Regions from separate parts of the Mesorhizobium sp. M1365 genome, predicted to be linked through region 1. Evidence: predicted binding sites of a transcription regulator. Region 1 holds the regulator's gene; each other region holds the start of a gene.

Region 1 (5,747 bases):
TCACCGTTCCGATGGTTCGGGCACGACGTTCAACTTCACCTATTACCTCGGCGACGTCAGCGCGGTCTGGAAAGAAAAGGTCGGCGTCGACAAGGCCGTGGAATGGCCGGTCGGCATCGGCGCCAAGGGCAATGAGGGCGTTGCCAACAACGTCTCCCAGACCGGCGGCGCGATCGGTTATGTCGAATATGCCTACGCCAAGCAGAACAAGCTCACCCACACCGATATGATCAACAAGGACGGCAAGAAGGTCGAGCCCACCGCGGCGGGGTTCTCGGCGGCAGCGGCCAATGCCGACTGGAGCTCGCAGCCGGGCTATGGCGTCATCCTCGCCAACGAGCCGGGCGCCGAGTCCTGGCCGATGACGGCGGCAACGTGGATCCTGCTCTACAAGAAGCCGGATGATGCCGCGACCACCGGCGAAGCGCTCAAATTCTTCGCCTGGGCATACGACAAGGGCGACGAGATGGCCGGCGAGCTGGACTACGTTCCGATGCCCGACAAGGTGGTTGAGAGCGTCAAGGCCATGTGGGCCAAGGAAGTCGTCGGCGACGACGGCAAGCCGCTCTACTCGGCTATGTAATCTCCTCCAGGGAGGGCGTCGATGGCGCCCTCCCTGTTGCCTTTAATCGCGAGGACCCAATGACCATCGCTTCCGATGCCGTGCCATCATCTGCAGCAGCCCGGGCCAGGGAAGCTACGGTGCGGCGCTTCGCGCTCACAGATGCCATATTCCGCGGACTCACCCGCGCTTCCGCAATTCTTGTGCTGGTCATCCTCGGCGGTGTCGCCATCTCGCTGTTTGCCGGCTCATGGCAGGCGCTGTCGTCGTTCGGTTTTTCTTTCCTGACGACTGAGAGCTGGAATCCCGTTACGGAAAAATTTGGCGCACTGGCGCCGATCTACGGCACGCTGGTGACGGCGGCCATTGCCATCCTGATCGCGGTTCCGATCGGCATCGGCATTGCAATCTTTCTCACCGAGCTCTGCCCGCGCCCGCTCAGGCGTCCTATCGGCATAGCGGTCGAGCTGTTGGCCGGCATTCCTTCGATCATCTACGGCATCTGGGGCCTGTTCGTGTTCGCGCCGTTCCTGCAGACGACGATACAGCCCTTCATCATCAACATCTTCCACGGCGTGCCGGGACTATCCAGCCTTTTCGCCGGCCCTCCTTACGGCATCGGCCTTCTGACCTCGGCGCTGATCCTCGCCATCATGGTGCTGCCCTTCATCACCTCGATCACCAAGGACGTCTTCGATACGGTGCCGGCGGTGCTGAAGGAATCGGCCTATGGCATCGGTTGCACGACCTGGGAAGTGACCCGGCGCGTGGTCATTCCCTATACCCGCATCGGTATCATGGGCGGCGTCATGCTTGGCCTCGGCCGGGCACTCGGCGAAACCATGGCGGTGACTTTCGTCATCGGCAACGCACATCGCATCAGTGCCTCCCTGTTCGCGCCGGGCACGACGATCTCGGCGACCATCGCCAATGAATTCACCGAGGCCGACGGCGACCTCTACACCTCCTCGCTGGTTTCGCTCGGCCTGATCCTCTTCGTCATCACCTTCCTGATCCTCGCCGCCGCCCGCTATATGCTGATGCGGATCGACGCCCGTACGGGAGCCTGACCGATGTCGACATCCTCATCGCTCCACAGCCGCCGCAAAGCCAGGAATTCGGTGATGATGGCGCTTTGCGTCGTCGCCGCCGGCATCGGGCTTGCCTGGCTGGCGCTCATTCTCGGCGCGTTGGTCTATAAGGGCACAGCCGGGCTTTCGCTCGCGGTCTTCACCGAGATGACGCCACCACCGGGCGAGGCCGGCGGCTTGCTCAATGCCATCACGGGCAGCCTGCTGATGACGATCATCGCCGTTGTCGTCGGCACGCCGATCGGCGTGCTGGCGGGAACCTACATGGCCGAGTATGGACGCTTTTCGCGCATCACCACCGTCGTCCGCTTCATCAACGACATCCTGTTGTCGGCGCCGTCGATCATCATAGGCTTGTTTGTCTATGAGCTGATGGTGCGGCCAATGGGACATTTCTCGGCCATTGCCGGCGCCGTTGCGCTTGCCATCCTGGTCATTCCGGTGGTCGTGCGCACCACTGAAGACATGCTCAACCTGGTGCCGAACGCGTTGCGTGAAGCCGGTGCCGCGATCGGCGCGCCACGCTGGGTGGTGATCCGTTCGGTCGCCTACCGCGCCGCATTGTCCGGCATCGTCACCGGCATATTGCTGGCGATAGCACGCATTTCCGGCGAGACGGCGCCGCTGCTCTTCACCGCGCTCAACAACCAGTTCTGGAGCAGCAATATCAACGCGCCGATGGCCAGCCTGCCGGTGACCATCTTCCAGTTCGCTCTCAGCCCTTACGAGGAATGGCAGCAACTGGCGTGGACCGGCGCACTCATAATCACCCTGACGGTTCTGGGCTTGAGCATCCTCGCCCGCAGCCTTACCGGACGCAGAGAGGACAGATGACACAGATGTTGTCCCCAGACATGACGATGGCCGAAACGGTCGCCGAGAAGACGAAGATCGAGGTCAAGAACCTCAACTTCTACTACGGCCAGAGCAAGGCGCTGAAGGACATCAGCCTGTCGCTGCCCGAGCGCAGCGTCACGGCCTTCATCGGCCCTTCGGGCTGCGGGAAATCGACGCTGCTGCGTGTGTTCAACCGCATCTATGAGCTCTACCCAAAACAGACGGCCGAGGGCCAGGTGCTGCTCGACGGCAAGAACATTCTCGACCGGTCGCAGGATCTCAACCTCCTCAGGACCAAGATCGGCATGGTGTTCCAGAAGCCGACGCCGTTCCCGATGTCGATCTACGAGAACATCGCCTTCGGCGTCAGGCTCTACGAGAACCTCGGCAAGTCCGAGATGGACGGCCGCGTCGAACAGGCGTTGAAGCGCGCCGCGCTGTGGAGCGAGGTCAAGGACAAGCTCAACGCCAGCGGCTTGAGCCTGTCCGGCGGCCAGCAGCAGCGGCTCTGTATCGCCCGCACCGTGGCGGTGAAGCCGGAAGTCATTCTGCTCGACGAACCGGCTTCGGCGCTCGACCCGCTGTCGACTGCCAAGATCGAGGAACTGATCGACGAATTGCAAGCCGACTACACGATCGTCATCGTCACCCACAACATGCAGCAGGCGGCGCGCGTGTCGCGCCAGACGGCGTTCATGTATCTGGGTGAACTGGTCGAGTTCGACCGGACCGAGAAGATATTCACGTCGCCCCGCGAGAAGCGCACGCAGGACTACATCACTGGCCGCTTCGGCTGAGCCGTTCCGATCATGCATATGAGGACAGGACCATGGGCGAACACACAGTCGCTTCTTTCGACGAGGATCTCGAGCAGATCAGCAAGCTGATCCGCGACATGGCCGACCTCGCCGGTTCGATGGTCGGCGGGGCAACCAAGGCGCTGTTGAATTCCGACAACGTGCTGGCGCAACGCGTCGTTTCCGACGACGCCATCATGGATGCGCGTCAACGCGAACTGGACGACCGCGCCATCACCCTGATCGCCAAACGCCAGCCGATGGCCCACGATCTTCGCCATGTGGTCGGAGCGATCCGCATGGCGGGCGACCTCGAACGCATCGGCGACCTTGCCAAGAATATCGCCAAGCGCGTGAGTGCGGTCGGCCTCAGCGCCACGCCGCGGGACCTGTCGCATTCCATCGACGCGATGGCGCAGCTGGTTCTCATCCAGGTGCAGGGTGTCATCGAGGAATATGCTGCAGGCGATGCGGCCGCGTTGGCCAAGCTTCGTGCCGCCGACGAGCGCATCGACGTTAAATACACGTCCGTGTTCCGCGAGCTGTTGACCTACATGATGGAAGATCCGCGCAACATCACCGCTTGCACGCACCTGCTGTTCTGCGCCAAGAATCTGGAGCGGATCGGCGACCATGTCACCAACATCGCCGAAAATGCGTATTATGTGCTGACCGGCGAGCAATTGCCGGTCAATCGTCCGAAGCAGGACGAAACGACAATGTCCGCACCGGTGACATGATGGGGGTGCCCAGCCGATGATCGCACCACGCATAATGGTGGTGGAGGACGAGGAGCCGTTGGGTGTGCTGCTCCGCTACAATCTCGAATCCGAAGGCTACCAGGTCGAGGTGGTGACACGCGGCGACGAAGCCGAGATCCGTTTGCAGGAGAATGTGCCCGACCTTTTGGTGCTCGACTGGATGATACCAGCGGTTTCCGGCATCGAGCTCTGTCGTCGGTTGCGGGTGCGCCCCGAAACCGAGCGGCTGCCGATCATCATGCTGACCGCGCGCGGCGAGGAGAGCGACCGGGTGCGCGGTCTTTCGACCGGCGCCGACGACTATCTGGTCAAGCCGTTTTCGACACCGGAATTCATGGCCAGGGTCAAGGCGCTGCTGCGGCGCGCCAAGCCGGAAGTGCTGTCCAGCGTGCTGAAGGTCGGCGACATCGTGCTCGATCGCGAATCGCACAGGGTCTATCGCAAGAAGAGCGAAATCAGGCTCGGGCCGACCGAATTCCGGCTGCTCGAGTTCATGATGCGGCATCCGGGCCGTGTCTTCTCGCGCAGCCAGTTACTCGATAATGTCTGGGGGGAGACAATCTACATCGACGAACGCACCGTCGACGTGCATGTCGGGCGGCTGCGCAAAGCCGTCAACAACGGCCGGATGCCGGATGTCATCCGCACCATCCGCGGCGCCGGCTATGCGATCAGGGAAGATTGACCCGCCTGGTCAGGCTACGTTCTTTCTGACGCTGGGCCTCATTTGCGCGCCCGGCGCGAAAATCTCCTGGTCGACGAAGCTTAACGCCCGCATCGCGCAGCCTTCGCGGATCAGAGGCAATTCGTTCGGCTCTGTATCGAAGGAGATCGAGCCTGAATGCTGGCCGCCGGCGGTCTGGGCGATTGCCTTCCGCAAGGCCGGCTCGATCAGATCGAAGGCGGCGGCACTGGCGCCGACCATCGCGACCGGTGCCGGATCGATCAGCGCGAACAGCGAGCCGAGACCGAAACCCAGCGCTTCGCCGGCCTTGCGGTAGGCCTCGCGTTCCGGCCCATCTTTCTCGCGCGCCCGGGCCGCCAGTGCGCGCATGTCGGCGTCGCTGACGTCGGCGACCGGTTCGCTGTCTTCGCTCATCTGCCTGGCGTTGCGCCAGATGGCGTAGTTGCCGGCATACGCCTCGATGCAGCCGCGCCGCCCGCAACGGCAGAGCGCGCCGCCCGGACGATGGATCATGTGGCCAAATTCGCCGCCCGAGGAATGCGTCCCGGTGAACAGTTCGCCCTTCAGCACCAGCCCCATGCCGATGCCATGCGAAAGCAGGATGGCGATGAAGTCATCGCGATAGCGATCCGGATTGCGCCAGCGCAAAGCCACCGCCATCATGTTGCAGTCGTTCTCCACCGTTGCCGGGATGCCGAATTCGTCCTCCAGCATGTCGGCAAAGGCGATGTCGGTCTGCGGCGTGATCGGCGACCACAGCATGGCGCGTGCAGGGGAGTCGGTAATGCCCTGAATCGCCAGGGCGATGCGGGCGACACTGCGGACGTCAAGATCTGGATCCTGCAGCCGGCGCCGGACGATGGCCATGCATTCACGGATCAGCTCGTCGCGCGGCATAGTCAGCGTGTCCAGCCGGCGCTGTTCCTCGGCGACCACCTGTCCCGTGTAGTCGATAATGGCGGCCGAAAGGAAATTCAGCGACAACACCACGGTCAGCACCGCCGCCGCTTCCGG
Region 2 (5,747 bases), on a different contig from region 1:
TTCGATGGCCTCGAAGCAAGGCTTGTCCTTGGCCGGCAGGCCGGTGAAGAAGTTGGCGAGCTTGGCGCTCATGTCGCCGCCGAGTGCGGTGCGCACGACCAGCGGGCCGTTCGGGATCAAGCCGGAGCGCCAGACTTCAACGAAATCGTTGGGGTCCACGGCGCCCTTGGCGACTTCCTTGTGGAAGGTGCCGGAGGTGTAGCCGTTCTTGAAGTCGCCGATGCCCGAGGAGTCGTCAATCGCAACATCGACCTTGCCGTCGCGAACCGCGAGAAGGTTGTTCTCGTGGCCGCCATTGAACTGGGTCGAGGCGAAGAAGGTTTCGTTCGAAGCGCCGGTGTCCTTCGGGATCTGGGTCAGCGGGATCAGGTAGCCGGAGGTCGAATCCGGGTCGGCATAGCCGAGCTTCTTGCCCTTGGCCGACTTGATGTCGGTGATGCCGGACGACTTCAGCGCCAGGCCGATCGAATAATAGCCGGTCGCGCCGTCGGTCTGCTGGGTGGTGAGGATCGGGGTCACGGCGTTCGGATCCTTGAGGTAGACGCTGGCATAGCCCGACGCGCCAAGCTCTGCGAAATCGAGCGTGCCGCCGAGCAGGCCCTGGATAACGCCGTCATAGTCGGCGGCCGGGAACAGCGAGACCTTCTCGAAGCCGAATTCGGACTTCAGGTGATCGGCGAGGCACTGAAAGTTGCGCAGCCGGTCCGCTTCGTTTTCACCGCCAAGGATGCCGATGCGGAATTCCTTGATATCCTGGGCGTGAGCGGCGCTTGCCGCGATGGCGAGCAATGAAACGGCGCCAAAAACCATCTTCCTGAACATTATCTCTCTCCTGTTGGTCTCGGCCTCGCGCCGGTAGCGTTCGAATTTTTTGACAGGTGCCTTTGACGCGGGCGGGCGATCAGGTCGTTCTCAATATCCCGGGAATGCGGGCTCGAGCGGTCCGGCGGATGCAGCGATTTTCTGTTTGATGGCGACACTGGTGGAGGTGATGGCCTCGGAGATTTCGCCGCCATTGCTGTCGGCGCCGTAGACCATGCGCACGGCCTCGCGGTTGAGGGCTTCAGGCGGGCCGTCGAAGACGACCTTGCCGGCGGCCATGCCGATGATGCGGTTGCAGTAGGTGCGGGCCGTATCCAGCGTATGCAGATTTGTGATGACGGTGATGCCCTCGCGCAAATTGATGTCCTGCAGCGAATCCATCACCACCTTGGCGTTGAGCGGATCGAGCGAGGCAATCGGCTCATCCGCCAGCAACACCTTCGGCTGCTGCATCATGGCGCGCGCAATCGCAACGCGCTGCTGCTGGCCGCCGGAAAGCGTGCCGGCCGGCTGCAGGGCGGTGCGGGCGATGTCGAGGCGCTCGAGGGCTGCAACCGCCTCGGCGCATTCACCGCGGGAGAACATGCTAAATAGGTTGGACACGGTCGAACGGTGATTGAGCCGGCCGAGCAGCACATTGGTCAGCACATCGAGGCGCGGCACCAGGTTGAACTGCTGGAAGATCATGGCGCAGTCGCGCTGCCAGCGTCGGAGCGGCGAGCCGCGCAGCCGGGAAATTTCGGCGCCGTCAAAAAAAATCGATCCTTGGCTCGGATCGATGAGGCGGTTGATCATGCGCAGAAGCGTCGATTTGCCGGCGCCGGAGCGACCGATGATGCCGACCATCTGACCGTGCGGAATCGAGATGTCGACATTGCTGACAGCGGTGTTCTTGCCGAACCGGCGGGTGACGCCGCGAATTTCGAGCGTTGCTGACATTTCTGGCGTTGCTGACATGGGTAAGTTCCAGTCCAGTCGCGGTTGAAGGTCTGTTAACCCTCGCTAGCGCAACGGCATGAACCTGCGGTGTCGGATTGATGTCAGTTTTGTTACTGCCCACAGGCGCGTTTGGCGCGAAGGCGAGTTGACCCAAACCGCTGCCGTCCGGGCGGCTTGGATGGGATCAGCCGAGGATCAGCAACTCCTCGAAATGCTCCATGTCCCTGAAGCGGCAAAAGGCAGGTGGCCGCAGCTCGATCACCGGAGCCTGGCGGGCAAACAGCGAGAGGCAATCGTCGAACAGATCTTGCCACTCGGACGCCCCTTCGTCCGCCAGACGCCGGATCTGGTAGGCGAACGTGATGTGGAAGACGTAAGTGTCGTGGTCGGGATGCCGGTATCCGAAAGGCGCCGACAAGGCATCGCGCCATGCGCGCAGGATATGCACGTCCTCATCGGTTGCGCCGGCAACGGTCAAGCCCGTCGGCACGACATCGACGACCTTGATCTTGAAGGCGCCGTAGCCTTCGAAGCCGTTCAGGCGTTCCTGATAGAGGCGGGTCATGTCGTCGATGCTGGTGTCGAGCGGCACATCCTCCGGCCAATAGGGAAGCCGGCGGCGGTATTCGATGATGCCCTGGAACAGCGTCATGTGCAGGCTGGAGACGGGCGTGAAGGCCAGCCCGTCGGCATCAGGCATGGCGCGCATGCGCTCACGCACGTCGATGATCACCGCTTCCGAAGCCGAGCCGTTGACGAGATGGCAGACGACCGTGTTGCCGGGCTCGTTGAGAAAATTACCAGAGGTGTCGTAGCGCCTGCCGAGATGCACCGGAGGGGTCGGGTTCGAGCCGGCAAAGAATCCGGCGAGCGAAGGTCTGACTGAAACAGGCATTGCGATCTCCAAAGGAAGGCCGCGTCCTGCCCCGACGATGTGTCAGGGACATGAAAACCGTGCCAAGAAGTAGAATATCAAAGGCATGATTCGCCAAGTGATGCTGCCGGGGTTTCCACATCATCAAGATTGAAATAAAGATTCAAACTCGTATCAAAGAGAGGCTTCCTAATTGCTACGTTGGCGCCAGTGGTTGCGACTGTATGCTGCAGGGGTAGTCGCTGCGATGAGTTTCACAGTGGCCCTGGTTTTGACGTCCATATATCGGGTTGGTAGCTTGAACCATCCAATATCTGGATACTTGTACAATTATGGAAATGGGCGTGACGCGGCCATTATTCTAATGATTCTCATTTTTTTAATCGTTCTAGTTACGATAAATTTTGCAAATAAAGTTGAGGAAAAAACCAAATCGCTTATAGATATTGGTTATGACAAAAAATTTATAGAACTTATCAGGTTAAATCAGACTGGTGTTGCTATTCTTATTACGTTAGGATTTCTTTCTATTATTTTGGACATTTGCCTGAGCGGCTGACTTATTCAGGGCGTCAACCCCCATGCTTCTCCAAAAACTGATTGGCCTCCAGCTCGCGGAAATCGTCGAGCGCGGCGCGCAGCCTTGCATGGTCCCAGTCCCACCAGGCGAGCGCCTGGTAGCGCTCCGCGGTGCGGCGGTCGAAGCGTTCGCGGATCGGCTTGGCCGGTACGCCGGCGACGACGGTGTAGGGCGCGACGTCCTTCGACACCACCGCGCCGGCACCGACCGCCGCGCCATGGCCGACGGTGACGCCGGGCAGGATGGTCGAGCCGTGGCCGAGCCAGGTGTCGTGGCCGATGGTGACGCGTTTGGCGCGGCGCTTGGCGAAGAATTCGCTCTCGTGCTCGCGTCGTCCCAATAATCCGAGGCGCGATAGGTGAAATGGTGCAGCGTCGGCCGCTAGGTCGGATGGTTGGTGGCGTTGATGCGCACGCTGGCGGCGATGTTGGCGAATTTGCCGATCGTCACGCACCAGACGCCACAGTCCTGCATCATGTAGGAATAGTCGCCGAGCGTGCTTTCCGACACCCGGCAGCGCTCGGCGATCTCGGTCCAGCGGCCGAGCGTCGAGTTCTCGACTTGCGCCGTCTCGTGGACCAGCGGCGTTTCCGACAGCTTTCTTGTCATGCGGCAATTTTCCCGGCGGCAAAAGCTGTCACGTCGATGACGCGGTCGGCCACCGCCTCGCGCACGTCGTGGTCGTGGAAGATACCAAGCAGGGCAACGCCGGCCGCCTTCTTGGCCGCGACCAGCGCAATCACCACGTCGCGGTTCCTGGCATCGAGCGAAGCGGTCGGCTCGTCGAGCAGCAGGATCGGATGCTCGGTGATGAAGCCGCGCGCGATGTTGACGCGCTGCTGTTCACCGCCGGAGAACGTCGCCGGCGGCAGCGCCCAGAGCTTCTCCGGCAGGTTGAGCTGCGCCAGCAAGGCGCGTGCCTTGCCGTGCGCGACCTCGCGCTCCTCGCCGCGCTCGACCAGCGGTTCGGCCACGACATCGAGCGCAGAGACACGCGGCACGGTGCGCAGGAACTGGCTGACATAGCCGATGGTAAGCCGGCGCACGGCAAGCACGGTGCGCGGGCTGGCCGAGGCGAGATCGATGAGCCCGCCCTCGTGCTGGACGATGATCTGGCCTTCATCGGCGGCATAATTTCCGTAGAGCATTTTCAGGATCGAGCTCTTGCCGGCGCCGGAAGGGCCGCCGAGCACGGCGCATTCGCCGCTCCTGATCGAGAACGACACGCCGGCGACGACAGGCAGTTTGATGCCGTCGCGCAGATGCATGGTGAAGCTCTTCGCGACATCGGAGACAACGAGCGGGGTTGTCATCAGAGGGTTCTCCAATCGTCATTCGTCTGCGGGCCAACACCCCCCTCTGGCCTGCCGGCCATCTCCCCCTCAGGGGGGGAGATTGGCTGTCGCATTCGGTTTCGCCATTCTCCTGTGTCGCAGAACGGGCGGGACATAAAAGCTGCTGATCTCCCCCCTTGAGGGGGAGATGGCCGGCAGGCCAGAGGGGGGTACGCCGGAGCAATCATCGTCACACCTGCAGGATCGAGGAGACAAGCAACTGGGTATAAGGCGCGCGCGGATCGTCGAGGACGCGGTCGGTGAGGCCGCTTTCGACGACGCGGCCGTCCTTCATCACCATCATGCGCTGCGACAACAGCCGCGCCACGGCGAGATCGTGGGTGACGACGATGGCGGCCAGGCCGAGATCGGTGACCAGGCCGCGCAACAGATCGAGCAGGCGCGCCTGCACCGAGACGTCGAGGCCGCCGGTTGGCTCGTCCATGAACACCAGCCGCGGCCCGGTGACGAGGTTGCGGGCGATCTGCAGGCGCTGGCGCATGCCTCCGGAAAAGGCGCGCGGCTCGTCGTCGATGCGGTCTTGGTCGATCTCGACACGAGACAACCAGTCGACCGCCGTTGCGCGGATCCTGCCATAGTGACGGTCGCCGACCGCCATCAGCCGCTCGCCGACATTGGCGCCGGCCGACACCGTCATGCGCAGCCCGTCGGCCGGGTTCTGATGGACAAAACCCCAATCGGTGCGCATCAGGAAGCGGCGCTCGGCCTCGCTCATGCGGTAGAGTTCGCGAAACTGGCCGTCGCGCATCCGGTAGCTGGCGGTGCCGGAGCTGGGCAGCAGTCGAGTTGACAGGCAGTTGAGCAAAGTCGTCTTGCCGGAACCGGATTCGCCGACCACCGCCAGCACTTCGCCCGGCCAGAGGTCAAAAGTGACGTTCTCGCAGCCGACGCGCGAGCCGTAGAATTTGGACAGTGCCGAAACGCGCAGCAGCGGTTCGTCGATCATTGCGCCGGCTCCGTTTTTCCTGGGGCAAGATGGGTCTCGGGCGCGAGATGGCCGCGGCCGCCTTCCGCGCGCCGCCTCTCGCAATGATCGGTATCGGAGCAGACGAACATGTGGCCGCCATGGTCGTCGAGGATGACCTCGTCGAGATAGACGTTCTCGGCCGCGCACAGCGCGCAGGGCTGGTCGAAGGTCTGCACCTCGAACGGATGGTCCTCGAAATCGAGGCTGACC
Region 3 (5,747 bases), on a different contig from region 1:
CCGAAGGCGGCGAACGCCTTGCCGGTCCACTCGACAAGCTCATGCGCGTGGTCGACCGAGCGCGAGCGCAGGCGGGCAAGCTCTTCCGCCGCCGAGATCAGCGGATCGGCTTTCTGCTCGGCCTTGTCGAGCAGCGAATAGAGAAAGCCCTCGCGCACGCCCAGCGCCGACACGATGATCTTCGACGGCTGCATCGCCGCCATGATCTCCTGCAGCACGATGGCGCCATAGGGCAGCAGCGAGCGACGGTTCTTGGAGATGCCCTCGATGCCTTTGATCTTGTCGATCTCGGCTTTGGCGACCTGCCGGAGGAAGTTCGCGGCGCTTTCGATGCCGATCTCGTAATGGTGCATGACGCCGAGCGGGTAGTTGGTCATTTCCATGTGTAGCCGGGCGAGATTTCGCCAGGTGCCGCCGACCGTGTAGAACGCCCTGCCCTGCCCGCCCTTCAGCAATTTCGCCCGCGCCAGTTGCTCGCGCGTGATCCTTGCCGCCTGGGTCAGCGAGTTCTTCGCCATGTCCTGCAGGCGCAGGCCGCCCAACGGCAGCGTGATGCCGTCACCGATCGTCTCACCATCGATGTCGATCAGCTCGAGGCTGCCGCCGCCAAGATCGCCGGCGATGCCGTTGGCCGGATGGAAACCGGAAATGACGCCGAGCGCCGAATAATGGGCTTCCTCGCGGCCGCTCAGCACCTGGATCTCGGTCTTGAGCACATCCTCGGCGCGGTGGATGAAGTCGGGGCCGTTGACGGCCTCGCGAGCGGCGGCGGTCGCCAGCACATACATGCGCTCGGCGCCGGCCTGGTCGGAGAGTGCGCGGAAACGGCGGAACTCTTCCATCGAGCGCGTCACCGCCTCGGGATCGAGCTTTCCGGTCGAAACGATGCCGCGGCCGAGGCCGGCCAGCATCTTTTCGTTGAACAGCAAGGTCGGCGAACGCGCCAGCCCCTCATAGATGACAAGACGGATCGAGTTCGATCCGATATCGATGATGGACAGCGGTCGGCGGTCCTGAAGCCGGCCCTGGGACGCTGAAATCATCAGCCCGTCGCTGCGTTCTGTTTCTTGCGGCGCTTGAACTGCGCGATGCGCTTGGGCGCATGCGACTTCAACGCATCGCCCCGTCCGGACAGGCTCGGATTGGTCATGAAATATTCCTGCGCGTTGAACGGTTCCTCGCCCTCCTCCAGCACGACGCGCCGGGAGGTTCCGTCAGCCAATACGTCGAAACTTTGCTGGTTGTCCATGATGTTGCCGAGCATGATCTGGCCGAGCACCTGTTCATGCACAGTTGGATTGGTGATCGGCACCATGGTCTCGACGCGGCGGTCGAGATTGCGCGGCATCAGATCGGCCGAGGAGATATAGACGATCGCCCCGTCCGAGGGCAGGCCGTGGCCGTTGCCGAAGCAATAGATGCGGCTGTGCTCGAGGAAACGGCCGACGATCGACTTCACCCTAATGTTCTCCGATAGGCCGGGCACCTGCGGTCTCAGGCAGCAGATGCCGCGCACGACGAGATCGATCTCGACGCCGGCGCGGCTGGCATCGTAGAGCGCATCGATGACGATCGGGTCGACCAAGGCGTTCATCTTCATCCAGATGCGGGCCGGCCTGCCCTCCAGCGCGTGGCTGATCTCATCCGAAATGTGCTGGAGGATGCGGTCGCGCAGCGTAAACGGCGAGATGGCCAGCCGCATCTGCTCGGCCGGCTCGGCATAGCCGGTGATGAAGTTGAACAATTGGGCGACATCGCGCGCGATCGTCGGATCGGTGGTGAAGAAGGACAGGTCGGTGTAGATGCGTGCCGTGACCGGGTGGTAGTTGCCGGTGCCCAGATGCACGTAATTGCGCAGCCTGCCATCCTCGCGCCGCACCACCAGCGACATCTTCGCATGGGTCTTCAGTTCGAGAAAGCCGAAGACGACCTGGACGCCGGCGCGCTCGAGGTCGCGGGCCCAGCGGATGTTGGCCTCCTCGTCGAAGCGCGCCTTGAGCTCGACCAGCGCCGTCACCGACTTGCCGGCCTCGGCGGCGTCGACCAGAGCGCGTACGATCGGGCTGTCGTTGGAGGTGCGGTAGAGCGTCTGCTTGATCGCCACCACTTCCGGGTCGGCCATTGCCTGGCGCAGGAACTGCACCACCACGTCGAAAGATTCGTAAGGATGGTGGACGATGATGTCCTTCTCGCGGATCGCCGCAAAACAATCGCCGCCATGCTCGCGGATGCGCTCGGGAAAGCGCGGATTGTAGGGGGTGAATTTCAGATCGTCGCGGGCGACGGCGACGATCTCCGAGATCTGGCTGAGCGCCAGCGGACCGGTGAGCACGCTGATCCGGCTTGCCGAGACGCCGAGCTCGCCGGCGACGAAATCGCGCAATTCGGCCGGCATCAGCTTGTCGAACTCGATGCGGATGACCGAGCCGCGGCGTCGGCGCTTCAGCGCCGTCTCGAACAGCCGCACCAGATCCTCTGATTCTTCCTCGACCTCGATATCGCTGTCGCGGATGATGCGGAACGTGCCGGAGCCCTTGACCTCATAGCCGGGGAACAGCTTGCCGATATAGAGACTGACCGCCTCTTCGAGCGGAATGAAGCGGACATGATGCTTGCGATCCGGCAAACGGATGAAGCGCCTCAGTGCCACCGGCAGGCGCAGAAGCGCGCTCATTTCCTCGCCGTTCTTGCGATGGCGCAATTGCAGCGCCATCGAGAAACCGAGATTGGGAATGAACGGAAACGGATGCGCCGGGTCGATCGACAGCGGCGTCAGGACCGGAAATACCTGCTCCTGGAAATGGTCCTCGAGCCAGGTCTTCTCGTCCTTGGTCAGGCCATCGCGGGTGATGCTTTCGATGCCTTGTTTGTCGAGCAGCAGCATCAGCGCCGAAAGGCTGTTCTGCTGGTCCTCCTGCAGGCGCTCGACCTCGCGCAGCAATTGTTCGAGCTGCTGCTCGGGAGTGCGCCCATCCGGGCTCTTCAGCACGATGCCTTCGCGCACCTGGCCGGCAAGACCAGCGACGCGGACCATGAAGAACTCGTCGAGGTTGGCGGCCGATATCGACAGGAAGCGAACGCGCTCGAGCAGCGGGTGATTGGCGTTCAGCGATTCCTCGAGCACGCGCCGGTTGAATTGCAGCCAGGAAAACTCGCGATTGACGAAGCGATCGGGATTGCCGCCTTCGGGGCTCGCCGCCTCGACGGTGATGAATTCGTTCTGCACCGGCTTCAGTTCGTTCATGGTTCCCGCTCTTCCCACACCGTTCGACGAGCACAGCCTTAACCGGCTTAACTTATCCTCTGACAGGCTTTTGCGACAGTTTCATTTCATCGATCTTGCAAAGAGACGGGTTATGATCCAGATGCAATCGACGAGATCAGGAGACGACGATGGCAGGCGGTTCCATTCCCCATTTCCAGAACGATGCGGGCTACCCGGCAATCGACATCGGCGTCAAGGAATTCATGTGCACCGGCGCCAATCCGCCTTTCGACCATCCGCATGTATTTCTCGACATGGGCGACGACAATGAAAAGGTCTGCCCCTATTGCTCGACGCTCTATCGCTATTCGCCGAAACTGAAGGCATTGGAAACGCAGCCGCCGGGCTGCCTCTATATCGACCAGGCCGCCTGATTCTTCCGCGACAAGCCTGATGCAGGAAACGCAGTCCCGGCAGGTGGTCATCGCCGGGGCGGGCGTCGCCGGGCTGACCGCGGCACTGGCCTTCGCCGAGCGCGGCTATCGGGTAAAACTGTTCGAACAGGCGCAGCACCTCGAGGCTGCCGGCGCCGGTATCCAGCTTTCGCCCAGCGCGACGCGCATCCTACGGCAGCTCGGCGTACTCGATCGGCTGCTGGCGACGGCGGTGCGCCCGGAGGCAGTCGTGCTCAAGGATGCCGCCACGCTGCGCAAGCTGGCGCGCGTACCGCTTGGCCAGGCGGCCGACACGCGCTGGGGAGCGCCCTATCTCGTTGCCCACCGCGCGGATCTGCAGTCAGCGCTGATGCAGCGGATAGCCGAGCGGCCCAAGGTCGAGCTTGTCACCGGTGCCCGCGTCTGCGGCGTCGCAACCAGACCGAATGGCATCACCGCAACAGTCGAGATTGCCGGCACGACCATCGAAACCGAAGCATCGTTGCTGGTCGGCGCCGATGGCGTCTGGTCGTCGGTGCGAGAAACGCTTGCCCGCAACGCAGCCGATTTCCGGAGAAGCCGGTTTTCGGGCGAGCTTGCCTGGCGCGCCACGGTGGCCGCGGACAGCCTTGCCGGACAAGCCTTCAGGGCGATCGGTGCGCCCGATTGCGTTACCGCATTCCTCCATCCAGGCTTCCATATGGTCGCCTATCCGGTCAGCCGTGGCACTGTCTTCAACCTCGCGGCCTTCACCAAGGGCGAGCGCATCGCCGAAGGCTGGTCGGGGTATGCCGACCCCGCCAGCCTCGCCAGCGCCATGCGCGGTACCGCGCCGGCGCTGGTTCGCCTAGCGAACGAGGCGGCGCAGTGGACGGCATGGCCGATCCACATTGTCGAGCAGCGGCGGTGGACGACGCCGCAAGGCATCGCGCTGATCGGCGATGCGGCGCACGCGATGACGCCGTTTGCCGCACAGGGCGCGGCGATGGCGATCGAGGACGCGGCGACGCTTGCCGGCTTCGTTGCGGCCTCCACAGCCGATCTTGAGGGGGCGCTTGCCGCCTGGGAACAGGCGCGGCGGCCGCGCGTCGCCCAGGTCGCCCGCCGCGGCGCCGTCAATCGCCTCGCCTGGCATGCGGCCGGGCCGGTGGCGATGGCCCGCAACCTGTTCCTGGCGATGCGCTCGCCCGAAAAACTCGCCGCCGATCTCGACTGGCTCTACGGCTGGCGGGCGTAGGACGTTCGGCGGTCCTAAGTCGCCCGGTCAATTGTAAAGCCGCATCGACAGGCCGAGCGATGCCGGCAGCGGGTTCCACCAGCCGGTGCGCAGCCCGGCGGTGCGCAGTGCCGCCGCCGCCCAGGTGTTGCAGCCGACCAGCGCGTTGAAACGGCCATTGCCTTCGAAGAAACGATCGAAACGGGAATACGCCGCATTCTCGATCGGCATGGCCCCGCTCGGTCCCTGCCGGAAGCTTCCCGCAATGTAATCGAGCAGCGCCGTAAACCGCTCCTCGCCGATGTCGAAGCCGGCGACGTCGGGATGCGGCTCGGCGATTTCGCCTGAAATGTCGACATGCATCACCGAGGCATCGACGGTCAGCGCCTTCATCACCGGCACTGCCTTCAGTTCCGACCAGGTCGGCGTCTCGAGATAGAAGGCGCGGCCGCCCCAGCCGAAGACGATGTAGCGGACCTCCGCCACGTCTGCTGGAATGCCGGCATCGACCAGGAAATGGAAGCGCCGGCGCACATCGTCGTCGACCGGGATGGCGATGTCGGTGTGGATCGGATTTTTCAGCACCAGGATGCGGTGGCTTGAGCCGATCGGATCGGCAACTGCCGCCGGCCAGAGCGGGCGCGGCAGCAGTGTGCCCAATGCCACCGCAAGGACTGCTGCAACGACCAGCAGGCCAAGAAAACGGGCAAGCTTCTTCATGGGAAAGGCATAGAACAAGCAATGCTCAAGGTGAAGCCCCTCCGAAAGTTGCACAGCTGACTTAGAGCTTGACGCGTATCCTCCCCGGGAGGATACGCTGAGGCATGTCAGATCACCTCCACGCCTCGCATCCTTCCATCATAAAGCGCCTGAAGCGCGCGCAAGGCCACCT
Region 4 (5,747 bases), on a different contig from region 1:
GCCGGTCAGCGACATACACAGCGCCATGCCGAAACTGGCTCGCACCAGCATCAGTTTGCGGCCGTAGCGGTCGCCTAGCCGCCCCCACAGGGGCGCGACCAGCGCGGCAGCAAGGAAGGTGGCGCCGTAGGCGATACCCGACCACTGCACGATCGCCGCATGGCCCTCGGCGCCCAGCTGCTCGACGTAAAGCGGCAGGAAGGGCAACAGCAGCGTCATCGCTACAAGCGTGCTGAACGAGCCGGCAAAACACACGGCGAGATTGCGGCGCCAGTGGACGTTGTGCGTGGCGCGGTTGGCGTCTTGCGGCATGTCTGTCCTGTCCGGTCAGCTTGCATGAAACTTGCTGTGGATACCAATCTGGGATACCAACCTGGTATCTGTCATGAACGCAAGCCCCGTCGCTGTCAATGCGGGCCTCTCAAACATGATCGACAAAGGCCGGCGTGATCGGCCAACGCCGGCCAGTGACCCGATTGCCGGAACGAATGACCTGAACGGAACGCCAATGTCGCAGATGCAGAACGTCGAAAAGCAGCTTCGCGAGATGATCCTCGGGCTCGAGATTGGTCCCGGCGAGCGGCTGACGGAGCGCTGGGTCGAAAGCCGCTTCGGCGCCTCGCGCACGCCGGTCAGGGCTGCGTTGCTGCGGCTCGAGACCGAAGGCCTGATCTGCCGCGACGGCCGCGGCTGGACGGTCTCGCCAATCAATCTTGCCGAGCTGGAGCAGATCGCCGTCTATCGCGAGGCGGTCGAGGTCGCGGCAGTCAGGCTGACTTGCACCTTGCAGGACAGAAGTGCCGTCGAAATCATCGAGGCGATGCTCGATTCTTGCGACGACAAGACGCCGCGCGAGGAATGGCATCGCGTCGGCAGGGATTTTCATATCGAGCTGGCACGCCTGTCAGGCAACGAGTTCCTGTTCAGAGCGGTTCGCGATGCGATGACGCGCCTGTCGCGCGCCCGCTGGCTCGAGGTTCGCGACGAGGCAGCGCTCGGCCGCGCCTGGGCCGAACACCATGCCATTCTGTCGGCGGTGCGGGCCGGCGATGCCGATACCGCCGCCCGCCTGCTTTCGGCCCATATCATCGGCAGCCGCGACCGGCTGGTGACCTCGCTGCGCAACGACCGGCGCGGCCTGCGCGCCCGTGGATTTGCCGTCGTCGCTTGAGTGAGGATCGGCTGCCATTGATCACGAAAAGAGCAGATGAGCGAAGAATGCTACTTTCGGTCTCGCTTCGCAAATGCCGATGGCGTAAGAGCGGCGATGGAAAACAACCGATTTGACACACCCGTGACCGTCAAGGGCGCGGCGGGAAGCAATCAGCTCTTGCGTACGGCCCGCGAGGCTTCCGACTACCTCCTCAACAATTGGCCCGGCAAGCGCAGCCCCAAGCACCGCGAAGCGTTGCAAGCCTGTCATGATGCGCTGGCCGGCGACAAGCCGGCCATGAACGCAAGACGGGCCTTCATTGCCGCCGCTCGTGAAGTGAACGTCTTCGTCAGCGACAAGGCGCCTGCCTGAGGCATAGCGGGATTTGACCGAGGCCCGGCCCGCCTGGCAGCCCGGATATCATCACTCTGCCGTTTCGGTTTTGGTTTGGGACTCGCTCTCGCCCTCGGGCTTCGATCGCTCCTTGGCTGCGACCTTGGCAGCCTGCTTTTCCGCCTTCTTGGCAGCCTTCTGCCGGTCGCGTTCCTTGCGTTCCTGACCGTAGTTCGGTGCTCGTGCCATATCGTTTCCTTTCGTTGTGCTTGGCCTTTGCCTAGGAGCATTGGACCGCAAACACAACACCGCAAGGCACGATCGGGCTCCATATCTCGGCGCAGTCCGGAGAGCCCGGCTTTTCAGGCGCCGTCGCGGTCGAGAACGAGATCGGCCGGCCCGAACCGGTCCTTTGCCGTGAATTGCTGGTGCCAGTAGGGATAGAGCACGGGCGGCCTGCTGACCACATCGAGCCGTGTGCGCTCCTCATCGGCAAGCACAAGGCTTGCAGCGGCGATATTGTCTTTGAAATGGGCTTCGGTTCGTCCGCCGATCACCAGCGAACTGACAGCGGGCCGGCCGAGCAGCCAGGCAAGCGCCACCTGCGCCGCCGACACGCCGTGATTATTGCCGATATCGATCAGCGTGTCGACGATCCGCCACAGCCGGTCCTCGTCGCGGATCGGCGGTTCCGACCAGCCGCTGAGCTGGCGGGCGGTCGGCTGGTCACGGTGGTATTTGCCGGACAGCAACCCGCCGGCAAGCGGGCTCCAGACCAGCACGCCGAGCCCCTGGTCGACCGAGATCGGCAACAATTCATACTCGGCCTCGCGCGCTTCCAACGTGTAATGGATCTGCTGGGTGACGAAGCGCGGCTGGTGATGACGGTCGCTGATCCCCAGCCCCTTCATCACTTGCCAGCCGGAATAATTGGAGCAGCCGACATAACGGACCTTGCCCTGCGCGACCAGCGTGTCGAGCGCGGCGATGGTTTCCTCAAGCGGTGTCAGGCCATCCCACTCGTGCAGGAAATAGATGTCGATGACATCCGTCCTGAGCCGCTTCAGGCTCCTCTCGCATTCGCGGATCAGATGGTAGCGCGACAGGCCTTCATCATTGGGGCCTTTGCCGATCCGCATGCGCGCCTTGGAGGCGATCAGCACGTCGCCCTTGCGCTTGCCGCCGAGCGCCTCGCCGATGATCTCTTCCGACACGCCGTTCGAATAGACGTTGGCGGTGTCGATGACATTGACGCCGGCATCGATGCAAAGGTCGATCATCCGGCGCGCCTCGTCGAGGTCGGTCTTGCCGACCGCCGAAAACGCGCCGCCGCCGCCGAACGTCATGGTGCCCATGGTCAGCGTTGAAACCTTCAGCCCGGAACGGCCGAGAGTGCGGTATTCCATGTCGTATCCTCACAATTTATCGGGAAAGGGCGTTGCAGACGACAGCCCTCAATGAACCAGCTATTTGTAGGATAATTCGTTCCGCTTGTCGCCCGTTCCGCAGGGCAAGCTCGATCACATCTTGCGGATTGAAACGCACAGCCAGCTCAGTAGTGGCTGCAATAAAACCGTCATTGCCGGCCTATGCTAACATCGGTCCAGCGCTTCGATTTCCGGCCGCCGGGCCGGGCGGCAGAGCGCCTGACAGCGGCCGGCAAGGCCTGTAAGCGGAGCAGCGTAAATGACCGAGATAAAACAGAATTCCCCGGCCAGGGACTGGCTGGAAGCGGAACTCGCCGACACGCTGGATGAAGACTATGAGCTGGAAATCTCGGAGCCGGCGCTGTCGATGGAGATCGCCAAGATCTACAAGAATGCACATCCGCCATCGATCGACCGCCTGCAGTATTTTCGCGATCTCATCACGCTGCAATCCGAGTTGATCAAGCTGCAGTCCTGGGTCGCCTATCACAAGAAGAAGCTCGTCGTGGTTTTCGAGGGCCGCGACTGGGCGGGCAAGGGTGGTGTTATCAAGCGCATCACCCAGAGGCTTAATCCGCGCATCTGCCGCGTCGCAGCACTTCCGGCGCCGACCGAGCGCGAGAAGTCGCAATTGTATTTCCAGCGCTACGTTCCGCATCTGCCGGCCGGCGGCGAGATCGTGCTGTTCGACCGCTCCTGGTACAACCGCTCCGGCGTCGAGCGGGTAATGGGCTTTGCCCAGCCGGATCAGGTCGAGGAGTTCTTCCGCGACGTTCCGGATTTCGAACGCATGCTGGTCCGCTCAGGCATTACGCTTGTCAAATACTGGTTTTCGATCACCGACGAGGAGCAGCAGATGCGCTTTTTGATGCGCATCCATGACCCGATGAAGCAATGGAAACTGTCGCCGATGGACCTCCAGTCGCGCGTGCGCTGGGAGCAGTACACCAAGGCCAAGGAAGAAACGTTCGCCCGCACCAATATCCCGGAAGCCCCGTGGTTCATCGTCGAGGGCAACGACAAGAAACGGGCACGGCTGAACTGCATCGACCATCTCCTCAAGCAGATGCCCTATGAGGAGGTGCCGCACGAGGAGATCACACTGCCGGAGCGCGTCTTCAATCCCGAATACGAGCGCCAGGTACTGCCGCGCGAACTGTATGTGCCGGAGAAGTACTGACTAAAGCGGCGAGGAGGGCGCCGCTCCATGGCGGCACCCTGCAACAAGCTAGGTGCGCTCGATGATGACATGCGTGGCCTTCGGCGTCGCGACCTGCTCGCTGCAGCGATAGCCGAGCTTGGGCATGTCGATGCCGGCAAAAAGGCTCTCGCCGGCGCCTAGCAGGACCGGTGAGATCGCCAGATGCATTTCGTCGATGATCTTTTCCTTGAGATATTGCCGGATCGTAGAAACGCCGCCGCCCAGCCGTACATCCTTACCGTCAGCCACTGCCTTCGCCTTCTCCAGCGCTGAGTGGATGCCGTCGGTCACGAAATAGAAGGTCGTGCCGCCCTCCATGACAATAGGATCACGCGCATGGTGCGTGAGCACGAACACCGGCACGTGGTAGGGTGGGTTGTCACCCCACCAGCCTTTCCAGCTGTCATCCGGCCATTCGCCGCGGATCGGCCCAAACATGTTGCGGCCGAGGATCCATGCGCCGACATTTTCGAAGCTGCGTGCCGCGAACGCCTCGTCGGTGTCCGTGGTTCCGCCATCCTTGCCGAGGACCATCTTGCGGAAGGTGCGGGTGCCGAACATCCATTCGTGCAGGGCTTCTCCGCCAACACCCAGCGGGTTCTTCAGGTCTTGGTCGGGACCGGCGCCGAAGCCGTCGATCGACAGGGTGAAGGCGCTGACGCGAAGCTTGGACATGGGAGCCTCCTCGATAACCAATTGTGACATGCAAGCAGTTATCGGGGTAGCTTAACTGATTGCATTTTGCAAGCGGTATTTTGAATCGCCGGCGGGGCAATCGCTTCCAAATCATGTTGGAATAACCAATCTCAATGTCGGCGCCGCCCGTCATCCGCCTGCCGGCAGCTTCTCCCTGTATAGTGACGGGGAGAAGGGGCTGGCCGCAACGTCGATGTTTTTGCAACGCTGGAGATTGGTGAAATCTTTTACGAACGCGTCTTTCTCCCTGCCACTTTACAGGGAGAAATGCCCGGCAGGGCAACGAGGGGCAGCGTAAACTTGAAGCGATGTCCTGCGGCGTTCCATGTCGCGCTTTGGACGAACGAACACTACTCGATGTAGACGCTACAAAGGCGCATCACCCCTTGAGCATCGCCGCCACTTCCGGCGCGAAGTAGGTCAGGATGCCGTCGCAGCCGGCGCGCTTGAAGGCGAGCAGCGATTCCAGCATCGCCTTTTCGCCGTCGATCCAGCCATTGGCGGCGGCGGCCTTGATCATCGAATATTCGCCCGAGACCTGATAGGCAAAGGTCGGCATCTGCAACTCGACTTTCAGCCGGCGGATGATGTCGAGATAGGGCAGGCCGGGCTTGACCATCAGCATGTCGGCGCCCTCGGCCAGATCCTGCTCGGCCTCGCGCACCGCTTCGTCGGAATTGGCGTGATCGATATAATAGGTCTTCTTGTCGCCCTTGAGCAGGCCGGCGGTGCCGACCGCCTCACGGTAGGGGCCGTAAAAAGCGGATGCGAACTTGGTCGCATAGGACATGATCGCCACATCCTGAAATCCATTGGCGTCGAGCGCATCGCGGATGGCACCGATCCGGCCGTCCATCATGTCCGAGGGGGCAATGATGTCGGCCCCCGCCGCCGCCTGGATGACGGCCGCCGCCGTCACTTGCTCCACCGTTTCATC

Evidence for each region. Region 1 encodes PhoB, which activates phosphate uptake and scavenging genes when phosphate is short. Its sites were predicted from a motif close to TGTCATNNANCTGTCAT; they were not measured.
Region 2: a site for PhoB is predicted at 1,849-1,865, ahead of phnC (phosphonate ABC transporter ATP-binding protein). Genes of this name have one in related genera too.
Region 3: a site for PhoB is predicted at 3,317-3,333, ahead of NKH04_RS17585 (RNA degradosome polyphosphate kinase). Genes of this name have one in related genera too.
Region 4: a site for PhoB is predicted at 3,050-3,066, ahead of ppk2 (polyphosphate kinase 2). Genes of this name have one in related genera too.

Annotation. Positions count from the first base shown of each region.
Region 1 covers NZ_JAMYLG010000002.1:251,943-257,689, forward strand. Annotated here, with positions in the region: gene pstS (phosphate ABC transporter substrate-binding protein PstS) at 1-583, shown strand, start outside; gene pstC (phosphate ABC transporter permease subunit PstC) at 643-1,632, shown strand; gene pstA (phosphate ABC transporter permease PstA) at 1,636-2,487, shown strand; gene pstB (phosphate ABC transporter ATP-binding protein PstB) at 2,484-3,287, shown strand; gene phoU (phosphate signaling complex protein PhoU) at 3,320-4,027, shown strand; gene phoB (phosphate regulon transcriptional regulator PhoB) at 4,044-4,733, shown strand; gene NKH04_RS03410 (ROK family protein) at 4,743-5,747, opposite strand, start outside.
Region 2 covers NZ_JAMYLG010000045.1:17,608-23,354, reverse strand. Annotated here, with positions in the region: gene phnD (phosphonate ABC transporter substrate-binding protein) at 1-822, opposite strand, end outside; gene phnC (phosphonate ABC transporter ATP-binding protein) at 913-1,779, opposite strand; gene NKH04_RS28585 (DUF1868 domain-containing protein) at 1,946-2,656, opposite strand; partial or broken gene NKH04_RS28580 (DapH/DapD/GlmU-related protein) at 3,208-3,824, opposite strand; gene phnL (phosphonate C-P lyase system protein PhnL) at 3,821-4,528, opposite strand; gene phnK (phosphonate C-P lyase system protein PhnK) at 4,740-5,516, opposite strand; gene NKH04_RS28565 (alpha-D-ribose 1-methylphosphonate 5-phosphate C-P-lyase PhnJ) at 5,513-5,747, opposite strand, start outside.
Region 3 covers NZ_JAMYLG010000014.1:63,046-68,792, forward strand. Annotated here, with positions in the region: gene ppx (exopolyphosphatase) at 1-1,043, opposite strand, end outside; gene NKH04_RS17585 (RNA degradosome polyphosphate kinase) at 1,043-3,244, opposite strand; gene NKH04_RS17590 (zinc-finger domain-containing protein) at 3,394-3,639, shown strand; gene NKH04_RS17595 (FAD-dependent monooxygenase) at 3,659-4,876, shown strand; gene NKH04_RS17600 (TIGR02117 family protein) at 4,904-5,575, opposite strand; gene NKH04_RS17605 (metal-sensing transcriptional repressor) at 5,680-5,747, shown strand, end outside.
Region 4 covers NZ_JAMYLG010000012.1:41,336-47,082, forward strand. Annotated here, with positions in the region: gene NKH04_RS15915 (multidrug efflux MFS transporter) at 1-312, opposite strand, end outside; gene NKH04_RS15920 (GntR family transcriptional regulator) at 509-1,171, shown strand; gene NKH04_RS15925 (DUF982 domain-containing protein) at 1,268-1,525, shown strand; gene NKH04_RS15930 (hypothetical protein) at 1,577-1,735, opposite strand; gene NKH04_RS15935 (aldo/keto reductase) at 1,849-2,892, opposite strand; gene ppk2 (polyphosphate kinase 2) at 3,173-4,093, shown strand; gene NKH04_RS15945 (dihydrofolate reductase family protein) at 4,142-4,789, opposite strand; gene hemB (porphobilinogen synthase) at 5,190-5,747, opposite strand, start outside.